One region of the Streptomyces sp. ITFR-6 genome, then DNA from elsewhere that is predicted to be linked to it. Evidence: riboswitches for the same ligand, from Rfam matches in the RefSeq annotation. Region 1 holds a riboswitch; each other region holds the start of a gene.
What was found. A riboswitch is a leader RNA that binds a small molecule or an ion and turns the genes downstream of it on or off. The one in region 1 is predicted to bind cobalamin.
Positions count from the first base shown of each region.

Region 2: it holds a riboswitch for cobalamin, as region 1 does, so the genes downstream of both, RLT59_RS11580 (ribonucleoside-diphosphate reductase subunit alpha) here and RLT59_RS30885 (cobalamin biosynthesis protein) in region 1, are expected to answer to the same signal.
Region 3: it holds a riboswitch for cobalamin, as region 1 does, so the genes downstream of both, RLT59_RS05375 (FecCD family ABC transporter permease) here and RLT59_RS30885 (cobalamin biosynthesis protein) in region 1, are expected to answer to the same signal.

Region 1 covers NZ_CP134612.1:6,786,963-6,790,968, reverse strand. Annotated here, with positions in the region: gene RLT59_RS30900 (class II aldolase/adducin family protein) at 77-805, opposite strand; gene RLT59_RS30895 (inorganic phosphate transporter) at 1,041-2,318, shown strand; gene RLT59_RS30890 (hypothetical protein) at 2,331-2,564, shown strand; cobalamin riboswitch at 2,722-2,855, shown strand; gene RLT59_RS30885 (cobalamin biosynthesis protein) at 3,006-4,006, shown strand, end outside.
Region 2 covers NZ_CP134612.1:2,609,715-2,613,720, forward strand. Annotated here, with positions in the region: gene mctP (monocarboxylate uptake permease MctP) at 1-954, shown strand, start outside; gene RLT59_RS11575 (GNAT family N-acetyltransferase) at 1,067-1,579, shown strand; cobalamin riboswitch at 1,667-1,803, shown strand; gene RLT59_RS11580 (ribonucleoside-diphosphate reductase subunit alpha) at 1,945-4,006, shown strand, end outside.
Region 3 covers NZ_CP134612.1:1,254,731-1,258,736, reverse strand. Annotated here, with positions in the region: gene RLT59_RS05385 (MFS transporter) at 1-546, opposite strand, end outside; partial or broken gene RLT59_RS05380 (alpha/beta hydrolase) at 635-2,117, opposite strand; cobalamin riboswitch at 2,308-2,454, shown strand; gene RLT59_RS05375 (FecCD family ABC transporter permease) at 2,556-3,665, shown strand; gene RLT59_RS05370 (ABC transporter ATP-binding protein) at 3,665-4,006, shown strand, end outside.

The sequences.
Region 1 (4,006 bases):
GCTTCAGTCTCCTGGCCGCCCGCGGACTCGGCCAGCGGGCGGGGGCCGTCCGGTGGCGGCCCCCGCCCCTGCGGGCTCAGCCCGGCTGCCCGTACCCCTTCAGCGCCTCCCCTACGTCGCTCAGCTGGTCCGGGGTGAGCAGGGCCGGGGAGCGGCCGGGGACGGCGCTCGCGGCGAGCCAGAGGCGGCAGAGCCATTCGAGCTGGGCGGTGCGGTCGTACGCCTCGTCGAGGGTGGCTCCGTAGGTGACGGTTCCGTGGTTGCCGAGCAGGCAGCCGGTGCGGTCCCGCAGGGCGGTCAGCATGTTCGCGGCCAGCTCGTCCGTGCCGTACCGGGCGTAGGCGGCGACCCGGACGGGGCCGCCCAGCAGCGCGGCCGCGTAGTGGATCGGCGGGACCTCGGCGACGAGCGTGGAGACGGCCGTGGCGTGCACCGCGTGGGTGTGCACGACAGCGGCCGCCGCCGTATTCCGGTAGACCGCGAGATGGAGCGGAAGCTCGCTGGTCGGGGCCAGCTCACCGAGGATCCGGTTGCCCTCCAGATCGACGCCGACCAGGTCCTCGGGGCGGAGCCGGTCGTACGGCACACCGCTCGGGGTGACCAGGACGGTGTCGCCCACCCGCGCGGAGACGTTGCCCGAGGTGCCGACGACCAGACCGTCGGCCGCCGTCCTGCGCGCGGTGGCGACGACCGCGCCCCAGGCCCGTTCGATGTCTCCGGCGTCGGTGTCTCCGGCGTGGCCGGTGGCACCGGTGCGTTCGAGGCCCCCGGTGTGTTCGACCGGATCCTGCCGCTGATCGCTCATACGAAGATCCTTTCCACTGATGAGCGGTCCATGATTCCGCCTCCCGCCGGAGGCCGGGCGGCCCCGCATTCGGGGCCCACACCGCCCCGTACCCGCCCCGCCCTGTCGGACCACGGCCAAACGGGGCGGGGCCGCTCCGGTTGGGGTCACCGCAACGCCCTGTTTAGTTCATCTTCCGTTCACCCAGGTTGCCTACGTTCCTCGTGCCACTGACGTCGAACGATTGCCTGGGTAAATGGAACACATCACGCTGCTGCTCGCGATTGTGATCGTGACAGCTCTAGTGTTCGATTTCACGAACGGTTTCCACGACACCGCCAACGCGATGGCGACCACCATCTCGACCGGCGCACTCAAACCCAAGACAGCGGTGGCGATGTCCGCCGTTCTCAACCTCGTCGGCGCGTTCCTGTCGGTGGAGGTCGCCAAGACGATCTCCGGCGGGATCATCAATGAGGACGGCCTCAGAACCGAGGTCATCTTCGCGGCGCTCGTCGGCGCCATCCTGTGGAATCTGCTGACCTGGCTGGTCGGGCTCCCGTCCAGCTCCTCGCACGCCCTCTTCGGCGGTCTGATCGGCGCCGCGGTGATGTCCGCGGGCTGGTCCTCTGTCGACGGCGGCACCGTCGTCACCAAGGTGCTGCTCCCCGCGGTCGCCGCCCCGATCGTCGCCGGACTGGCCGCGCTGCTGGCCACCAAGCTGACGTACCGGATCGGCGGGAAGGTCCAGGGCGGCGCCCAGGAGAAGGCGACCGCCAAGGGCTACCGCGCCGGACAGATCGCCTCCGCCGGGCTGGTCTCCCTCGCCCACGGCACCAACGACGCACAGAAGACGATGGGCATCATCACCCTGGCCCTGGTCACCGGCGGAGTCCTCTCCCCCGGTTCCAACCCGCCGGTCTGGGTCATCGTCAGCGCCGGAATGGCCATCGCGCTCGGCACCTACCTCGGCGGCTGGCGCATCATCCGCACCATGGGCAGCGGCCTGACCGAGCTCAAGCCGCCGCAGGGCTTCGCCGCCCAGACCAGTGCGGCCACGGTCATCCTGGCCTCCTCGCACCTCGGCTTCTCCCTCTCCACCACCCAGTCCTGCTCCGGTGCCGTGATGGGTGCCGGTCTCGGCCGCCGGGGCGGTGTGGTCCGCTGGTCCACCGCCACCCGGATGTTCGTCGCCTGGGGTCTGACGCTGCCGGCCGCCGGTCTGGTCGGCGCGGGGGCGGAGTTCCTCACCAAGCAGGGCACCTGGGGTGTCGTGCTCGTCGCCGTACTGCTGATCGCGGGCTCCGGAGCGATCTGGGTGCTGTCCCGCCGCAAGCCGGTCGGCCAGGACGATGTCGCACCCGGCGCCCAGGACGGCGCTCCGGTCACCCCGGAAGCCGAACCCGCGGGCGTCGTCACCACCGCCATCGCGGCCGTCAGCCCGCCGCCCACCCCGGCCGCCCAGGCCCACGACCTCACCGCCACCATCCCGGCCCCGGCCATAGCCGACCCGGCACGACCCGCCACGGTGTAAGGAAGATCCTCCATGAACATCGACTGGGCAGCCCTCGGCACCGTCTTCGGCGTCTCTCTCGTCGCCACCGTCGCCCTGGTGGGCCTCTTCACCCTGGGCATCGCCGGCCTCTCCAGGCAGCCGGAACCGGCCGAGCGGGGCGGCCAGTCCGGCGGGTCCCTGATGCTCGCCCGCGCGGGCGCGTACGTCTGCTTCGGACTGTGCGCGGCGGCGGTGGCCTACGGGATCTACCTGATCGTCGCCTGATCCACAGCCCCTGATCCATCCGCCGCCTCGGGCCGGCCGCACCCCGGGTGCGGCCGGCCCGATGTGCGTCTCAGCACACTGTGCCGTCGCAGGTCAACGGTAGGTTGACTGGCGTTCGCGGAGCGTGGTGGACTGCCGGAGCCATTACGGCGACAGCAGAGGAAGCCGGTGCGAATCCGGCGCGGTCCCGCCACTGTCACCGGGGAGCAGTCCCCCACCACCGGAAGTCACGGTCCACGCCGAGTGGGCTGGAAGACCAGGGGAACTGCGGATCCGGGAGCCAGGAGACTCTCGTCGCCGGTCACGTCGAACCAGGGCGCGGACCCTGAGTGAGGACATATCGCCATGCCCGGCCGCCGTGCGCCCGTCTCCGTGTCTCCCCTCCGACCAGCACCAGCTGCCCGCGCGAAGGTCCGTCGAGGCGCGACGGCCGGCTGAACCGTGCGTGCCGATCGCATCTTCGCGTACGGCGCCACGGCCGGTCTGATCGGTGATCTGCTGCTCGGTGATCCCCGCCGGGGACATCCGGTCGCCGCCTTCGGGCGCGCCGCGGCAGGCGTCGAACACCGTCTGTGGCGCGACCACCGCGGGTGGGGCGCTCTGCACACCCTGGTCTGCGCCGGAGGCGCCGCCGGGGGTGCGGCACTGGCCTCCCGCGCGCTGCGCCGCCGCCCCGCCGCCTCCGTCGCGCTGACCGCCGCCGCCACCTGGTCCGTCGTCGGCGGTACGTCGCTGGGGCGCGAGGCCCGGTCCATCGGCGGCGCGCTGGCCGCCGGGGACCTCGGCCTGGCGCGGGAGCGGCTGCCCCATCTGTGCGGCCGCGACCCGCAGTCCCTGGACGGTCCGCAGATCGCCCGCGCGGTGGTGGAGTCCGTCGCGGAGAACACCTCCGACGCCGTGGTCGGCGCCCTGGTGTGGGGTGCGCTGGGCGGGGTCCCCGGACTCGTCGGCTTCCGGGCCGCCAACACCCTGGACGCGATGGTCGGCCACAGGTCGCCCCGCTACCTGCGCTACGGCTGGGCCTCGGCCCGGCTCGACGACCTCGTGGGCTGGCCGGGCGCCCGGCTCACCGCCCTGCTCGCCGTGGCCGCCGGCGGCCGGCCCCGGGGGGCGCTGCACGCCTGGCGGGCGGATGGAGCCAAGCACCCGAGCCCCAACGCGGGCCCCGTGGAGGCCTCGTTCGCGGGTGCGCTCGGCGTACGGCTCGGCGGCACCCTCGCCTACGGCGGCCGGGTCGAACACCGCCCCGTGCTCAACGGCGAGGCGGGCCGGGCGGTGGCGACCGGGGACATCGAACACGCCGTACGGCTGTCGCGCCGGATCGGGGTACTGGCCCTCGGCGTGAGCGTGGCGGCCCGGCTGGGCGTGGGCGCCGCCGCACGACGGATCACCTCGACGCGCGGCCCGGGGACACCTGCCCCGGGTACGCGCACCTCAGGACG
Region 2 (4,006 bases), 4.2 Mb from region 1:
ATCTTCGCCGCCGCGCAGGAGAAGTTCAACGGGCCGCCGGGCTCCAAGCCGACCGGTGCGCTCGCGCCCGGCGTGGACGGCCAGTGGGGTTACGCCACACTGGCGTTGGGCTCGGCGCTGGCGCTCTTCATGTACCCGCACTCGATCACGGCGACGCTCTCCAGCCGCAGCCGCAACGTGATCCGCCGCAACACCACGATCCTGCCGCTGTACTCGCTGATGCTGGGCCTGCTCGCGCTGCTCGGCTTCATGGCGATCGCCGCCGGGGTCAAGGTGGACAACGGCCAGCTGGCGATCCCGCAGCTGTTCGAGGACATGTTCCCGGACTGGTTCGCGGGCGTGGCGTTCGCCGCCATCGGCATCGGCGCCCTGGTCCCCGCGGCGATCATGTCGATCGCGGCGGCAAACCTGTTCACCCGGAACATCTACAAGGACTTCCTGAAGCCCGACGCGACCCCCGCCCAGGAGACCAGGGTCTCCAAGCTGGTATCGCTGCTGGTGAAGGTCGGCGCGCTCGCCTTCGTCCTCACCATGGACAAGACGGTCGCGATCAACTTCCAGCTGCTCGGCGGGATCTGGATCCTCCAGACGATGCCGGCCCTGGTCGGCGGCCTGTTCACCCGGTGGTTCCACCGCTGGGCGCTGCTCGCGGGCTGGGCCGTCGGCATGGTCTACGGGACGGCCGCCGCCTACGGGGTCGCCAGCCCCACCCAGGCGCACTTCGGCGGGTCCTCCAAGGAGATCCCGGGCATCGGCGAGATCGGCTACATCGGCCTGACGGCGTTCGTGCTGAACATCGTGGTGACCGTCGTCCTCACCTTCGTCCTGAACGCCGTGAAGGCGCCTGCCGGGCTCGACGAGACCTCTCCCGCCGACTACACCGCGGACGCGGGCGACCCGGGTGTGAAGACGGAGCTCCCGCCGGCCACCGCCGGGGCCCCGGGCGGTCACTGACCGAGGTGTACGGGCCGCCGCACCCCGCCTGTGAGGGGGCGCGGCGGCCCGTTCGCGCGTCCGGGGGAAAACCCGTGCCGTCGCCGCCCAGGGGTGCGGCAGACTTCCCCGCATGGACATAATCATCAGGCCGGTCGAGGCCGCCGAGTACGCCGCCCTCGGCGACATCACCGCCGAGGCCTATCTCGGGGACGGGCTGCTGGACTACGGCGCCGACGATCCGTACCTGGTACAGCTGCGCGACGTCCCCCGGCGGGCCGAGGAGGCCGAGGTGCTCGTCGCGGCGGACGCGCGGGGCCGCGTCCTCGGCGGGGTCACCTACGCGCCGCCGGGCAACCGCTGGGCCGATATCGCGGCGCCGGACGAGGCCGAGTTCCGGATGCTCGCGGTCTCCCGCGAGGCGCGCGGGGCCGGGGCGGGCGAGGCGCTCGTCCGGGCCTGTATCGACCGCGCACGGGCCACCGCGGGGGTCACCGGAATCGTGCTCTCGACGCAGCCGGCCATGCGCGGGGCCCATAGGATCTACGGGCGCCTCGGCTTCGTCCGGACCCCGGAAAGGGACTGGTATCCGATCGAGGGGCTCTCGCTGCTGACGTACCGACTGGAGTTCCCGGCGGTCTCCTGACCGGCCCCTCCTGACGGCCGGGCGACACGGCACGGGCGGTCTCCTGACGGCCACGCGACACAACATGTGGGGGCTGCCTCATCCGGCGGCCCCCACATGTATGCTCGTGCTCGCTGTCGCCGCAGGGAAATCCGGTGCGAATCCGGAACTGTCCCGCAACGGTGTGATCGGTGTGCTTCTGCGCATCCCGAGTCCGAGGACCTGCCGACAGCGCGTCCGGCTCGACCGAACCGGACGCCCAGACGTCCGGGCCTCGTGGATGGGCCGGTGGACGCCGCACGGAGTGCTGCCCGAACGGGGCCCCGCTCCGCCCGGCTGCCCCCGCTCCCCCCGTCGGCCCAGAGCCGAGCGAGGGAGAGCACCACGTGACCATCGCGCCAGCCGATCCGGTTTCAGCGGCCGAATCAACGGGAACCACGAGCGACGGACCGGGCACCGCACTGCTGCGGACCCTCACCGAGCTCACCGCGGATCTGCCCGACACCGACCCCGGACGCGTCGCCGCCGCCGCGCTGCGCGGCCGCAACGCCCGGTCGGACGAGGCCGAGCTGCGCTCGCTGGCCACCGAGGCGGCCGCGGGCCTGATCTCCGAGGACCCCGCCTACTCCCGGCTCGCCGCCCGTCTCCTCACCCGCTCCATCGCGGACGAGGCGGCCGGGCAGGGCTCGACGTCCTTCTCCGCCTCGGTCGCCGTCGGACACCGCGAGGGCCTGATCGCGGACCGCACCGCCGAGTTCGTGACGCTGCACGCGGCCGCCCTGGACGCCCTGGTGGGACAGGCGCTCACCGACGGCGCCGACGACCGCTTCGGCTACTTCGGACTGCGCACCCTGCACAGCCGCTACCTGCTGCGCCACCCGATCACCCGCCAGGTCGTCGAGACCCCGCAGCACTTCATGCTGCGGGTGGCCGCCGGGCTCGCGGAGGACAACTCCGAGCGGGCGCTGGACGAGGTCGCGGCCCTGTACCGGCTGATGAGCAGGCTGGACTACCTGCCCTCCTCCCCGACGCTCTTCAACTCCGGTACCCGGCACCCGCAGATGTCCTCCTGCTACCTGCTGGACTCGCCGCTGGACGAGCTGGACTCGATCTACGACCGCTACCACCAGGTGGCGCGCCTCTCCAAGCACGCGGGCGGCATCGGCCTCTCGTACTCCCGCATCCGCGCCCGCGGTTCGCTGATCCGGGGCACCAACGGGCACTCCAACGGCATCGTGCCGTTCCTGAAGACGCTCGACGCCTCCGTCGCGGCGGTCAACCAGGGCGGCCGGCGCAAGGGCGCCGCCGCCGTCTACCTGGAGACCTGGCACGCGGACATCGAGGAGTTCCTGGAGCTGCGCGACAACACCGGTGAGGACCAGCGCCGCACCCACAACCTGAACCTGGCGCACTGGATCCCGGACGAATTCATGCGCCGGGTCGACGCGGACGGGACCTGGTCGCTGTTCTCCCCCGCCGACGTGCCCGAGCTGGTCGACCTCTGGGGCGACGACTTCGACGCCGCGTACCGGGCGGCCGAGGCCAAGGGCCTGGCCCGCAAGACGATGCCGGCCCGTGAGCTGTACGGCCGGATGATGCGGACCCTCGCGCAGACCGGCCAGGGCTGGATGACGTTCAAGGACGCCTCCAACCGGACCGCGAACCAGACCGCCGAGCCGGGCCGCGTGGTGCACTCCTCGAACCTGTGCACGGAGATCCTTGAGGTCACCGACGACGGCGAGACGGCCGTCTGCAACCTCGGCTCCGTCAACCTCGGTGCGTTCGTCGAGGGCGGCACGATCGACTGGGAGCGGCTGGACGCCACCGTGCGCACCGCCGTGACCTTCCTGGACCGGGTCGTGGACATCAACTTCTACCCGACCGAGCAGGCCGGGCGCTCCAACGCCCGCTGGCGGCCGGTGGGCCTGGGCGCGATGGGCCTCCAGGACGTCTTCTTCCAGCTGCGGCTGCCCTTCGACTCCCCCGAGGCCCGCGCGCTCTCCACGAAGATCTCCGAGCGCATCATGCTCGCCGCCTACGAGGCGTCCTGCGATCTCGCCGAGCGGTCGGGTCCCCTCCCCGCCTGGTCCGAGACGCGTGCCGCACGCGGTGTGCTGCACCCCGACCACTACGACACCGAGCTGAACTGGCCGGAGCGCTGGGACGCGCTGCGCGCCCGGGTCGCGAAGACCGGCATGCGCAACTCGCTGCTCCTGGCCATCGCGCCGACCGCGACGATCGCCTCGATCGCGGGCGTGTACGAGTGCATCGAGCCGCAGGTCTCCAACCTCTTCAAGCGCGAGACGCTCAGCGGTGAGTTCCTCCAGGTCAACGCCTACCTGGTCGACGAGCTGAAGCGGCTCGGCGTGTGGGACGCGCGGACCCGCGAGGCGCTGCGCGAGGCCAGCGGCTCCGTGCAGGGCTTCGCCTGGATCCCGGAGGACGTGC
Region 3 (4,006 bases), 5.5 Mb from region 1:
GACCAGCGCGCCGGTCGCCGTGCCGATGCCCGGGGCGACCGCGTTGGTGATCGTGCCGCGCGGCCGGTCGATGTCCATCATCCCGGCGCCGATCGCGCCGAGCGCCGCACCGGTCGACAGACCCTGCGCGATCCGGCCGACCATCAGCGCAGGCACCCCGTCGGCGGTGGCGAACACGACCATGGAGAGGGCCTGCGCCGCCAGCGCGGCCAGCAGCACCGGCCGCCTGCCGACATGGTCGGAGAGCTTGCCCATGATGAGCAGCCCGAGCAGCACGGCCACCGCGTAGACGCCGAAGACCACGGTGGTGGTGATCGGGTCGAAGCCCCATTCCGCCTGGTAGACCGCGTAGAGCGGAGTCGGTGCGCTGGAGGCCGCCAGGAACGAGATGGTGATCGAGGCGAGTACGTACAGCGCCACGTTCGGCGGCAGCCGCCGGCCCCGAGTGGATATGGCAGCGGGTATGGCAGCGGATCCGGGGCCGGCGGGCGCCGCGTCCGGCGTGCGGGCCGGTTTGGACATCGGGACGACCGAGGGATTCGTCATGACCATTCCCGTCCAGAGCATTGGGTAGACCTGTCTGTCTAGTTCCTCGCAATAGATTAGACAGACAGGTCTACTCAGGTCAAACGCGTCACGGCACGGCGGGGCAGCTGGTGCCCCGCGCCGGGACCACCAGGTCGGTCAGGTAGCCGTTCACGGTGTCCTCCATGCACGGGCCGCTGGTGACGCTGCCGTGCCCCTGGCCCTCGTGGGTGAGGAGCCCGCCGCCGCGGCCCAGCTGCCGCGCCACCGACACCGCCCACGGGTAGCCGGTGGCGGGGTCGTGCAGGGCGTTGGACAGCAGGACGGGCGGAGCGCCGGGTGCGTCCAGGCGGTGCTGCGGGTTGGCGGTCGGCGCGCCCAGACACGCCGCCACCATGTGGATCGGCAGCAGGTGGGGCAGGTCCGGCGCGGTCGCGTTCATCGTGGCGACGAGCGAGGCGTACTCCCGGTAGTCACGCACCGGCAGCCGCCAGTCCGAGCAGAAGACCGGGGGTGGCCGGCGGCAGCGGCGCCGTCCCGGTGGGCGACGCCGGCAGCGGCTCGCTCGCGTCCATCCCCGCGATCCCCGTGGCCAGGCCCGCGTAGTCGGCCTCGTAGAAACTCCGGAACGCGTACGAGTTGACCAGATCCGAGGACGACAGCGAGGTCCCCGGTTTCGCCGGGTCCGCCAGCTCGCCGCGCGCGGCGCGGGCCAGCAGGCCCTGCCAGACGGCGCGGACGTCACGGCCGTGCAGGGCGCAGTCCGCCGCACCCTCGCACCACTTCACGAACTCCTGGAACGAGTCCTGCGCCGCGGCCGCCTCCGAGCGCAGGAATTCGCGGGTGGCCGCGACGCTGTGGTCCGTCACGCTCTCCAGCACCATCGCGCGCACGCGCCGCGGGTAGGCCTCGGCGTACTGGGCGCCGAGCAGCGTGCCGTACGAGCTGCCGTGGAAGGTCAGTCTCCGCTCGCCGAGCGCGGCTCACAGGGCGTCCAGGTCCCGGACCGTCTGCCCGGTGTCGAGGTGCTCGAACACCGGGCCGGTACGGGCCCGGCAGTCGGCGCGGAGCCGTCTGTTGTACGCCAGGGTGGCGTCGAAGTCCGCCTGGCTCTCCAGCTCGGGCGACGGCCGCTCGGCAAGCAGTTCACCGGAGCAGGTCACCGGGTTGCTGCCGCCCACGCCGCGCGGGTCGAAGCTGACGATGTCGAACCTGCGGCGGACCTCGGGGCTGAACCGGCTGATCCCGCCCACCACCCTCTCCACACCCGAGTCGCCCGGCCCGCCGGGGCCGAACACCATGGAGCCGACGCGCGCCCCGGGCTCTGTGGCCTTGCGGCGGGCCACGGCCAGATCGAGTCTCGGCCCGTCCGGGTGGTCCCAGTCGACCGGCACGGAGAGCGCGGCGCACTCGGCTCCCGGGTCCGCCGGGACGTCACACGGTGCCCACCGAAGGGCAGCTGTCGCGGGCGGCGACGCGTGGACCGAGGGAGCGGCGGCGAGGCCGGTGGCGGCGGCCGTGGCAGCCGCCACAGCCGTGGCCGTGCCCCGTGCGGCGATGAGCCGTAGTGCGGATCTGCCCCTGAACGGCATAGATCCTCCTTGCGAAGAGAGCGGTTGTGTCAGGCGTGCGGGCCCGGCCGGGGCATCCGCCGTCACGCTAGGTGCTCCGGCGCCCGTGCGGTGCTCCCGTCAGGGGCTTCTCCGGGGCGGGTCAGGGGCTGTTCAGGGGCCACTCGGGGGTGCTCGGGGGGTGCTCCGGGGCGCTCGGGACTCAGGGGCGAAAGGGAGAGCACGGTGCCGTACCCGTAAGCTGCTCACGCCCCGCGGGGGAAGTCCGGTCGAATTCCGGCGCTGACCCGCAACGGTAGGCGGAGCCGTCCCCATGGCTCCGCAAGCCCGATTACCCGCGGCGGTGAAGGCTCCTGTCAATTCGCCGTGGACTGCGAGAGGTGCTGCACAGGGCGCTTCGCGTCCGGGCCGCTCCTTCGATCGTGCAGGTGCACGGCCTGAGGTGAAAGCGATCCGACCGTGGTCACTCCCCTCGAACGCATACCCGCCCCGCCCTCGCGCGCGGCGCGCGCCGGTGGCGGGCCCGCTCCTCCCCGGCGCGTACCCCTGTCCCTGCTGGTGATCACGCTGTGTGCCCTGCTGCCGCTCTCCCTGGTCTGCGGCGCCGGAATCGGGGCCTCGGGGATCTCCTGGGGAGAGGTGTCGCGCTATCTGTGGGCAGGCCTGACGGGACAGCGGATCGCTCCCGGTGAAGTCGCCGGGTACACCATCGTGTGGGAGCTGCGCTTTCCGCGAGCCGTACTGGCCGCGGTCGTCGGAGCCGGCCTGTCCGCCATCGGCGTCGCGGTCCAGGCCATGGTCCGCAACGCCCTGGCCGACCCGTTCGTGCTCGGCATCTCCTCCGGCGCGGCCGTCGGTGCGAACGCCGTCCTCATCTTCGGGGTCTTCGGCGCCTTCGGTGTCTGGGCGCTGTCCACAGCGGCGTTCCTCGCCGCGCTCCTCGCGATGATGCTCGTATACGCGGTCGCCAGCACCGCGCGCGGACTGACCCCGCTGCGCCTGGTCCTGACGGGCACGGCCATGTACTACGGCTTCTCGGCCATCACGACGTTCATGGTGTTCGCCGCGGAGCGGGGCGAGGCCGCCCGCTCCGCGATGATGTGGATGCTGGGCAGCCTCGGGGGCGCCACCTGGTCCTCCGTGCCGATTGCCGCGGGCGCCACGATCGGCGGCCTCGCCCACCTCTGGTGGTCGGCGCGCCGGCTCAATGCCCTGGCGATGGGTGACGAGACCGCCGCCGCCCTGGGAGTGAATGCGGGCAGGCTGCGCAAGGAACTGTTCCTGGTCTCCGCCGCGGTCACCGGGGCGCTGGTCGCGGTGAGCGGCGCGATCGGCTTCGTCGGGCTGATGGTCCCGCACGCCGCGCGCATGCTGGTCGGCGCGGACCACCGCCGTCTGCTGGCCGTCGCACCGCTCGCGGGGGCCGTCCTGCTGATCTGGGTGGACATCCTCTCGCGCGTGCTGCTCGCCCCGGCGGAACTGCCGCTCGGCGTGCTGACCGCGATGATCGGCGTGCCGTGCTTCATCCTCCTCATGCGCCGCCGCTCCTACACCTTCGGGGGTGCGTGATGCGGATCGATATCGACGCGCTGACGGTCGAGATCGCCGGCGCGCGGCTGGTGGAGGACGTCACGCTGCGAGCGGGCGACGCCCGGCTCGTCGGACTGGTGGGGCCCAACGGCAGCGGGAAGTCAACGCTGTTGCGCTGCGTCTACCGGGCGCTGAACCCCTCCGCCGGGACCGTCCGGATCGGCGGCGAGGACCTGCACGCCCTGAGTCCGCGGGAGGCCGCCCGCCGGCTGGCCGCGCTTCCCCAGGAGTCGAGTCACGAGTTCGACTTCACCGTCGCCGAGATCGTCGCGATGGGAAGGATGCCGCACCAGGGACCGACGGCGCGCGTGTCGGAGGAG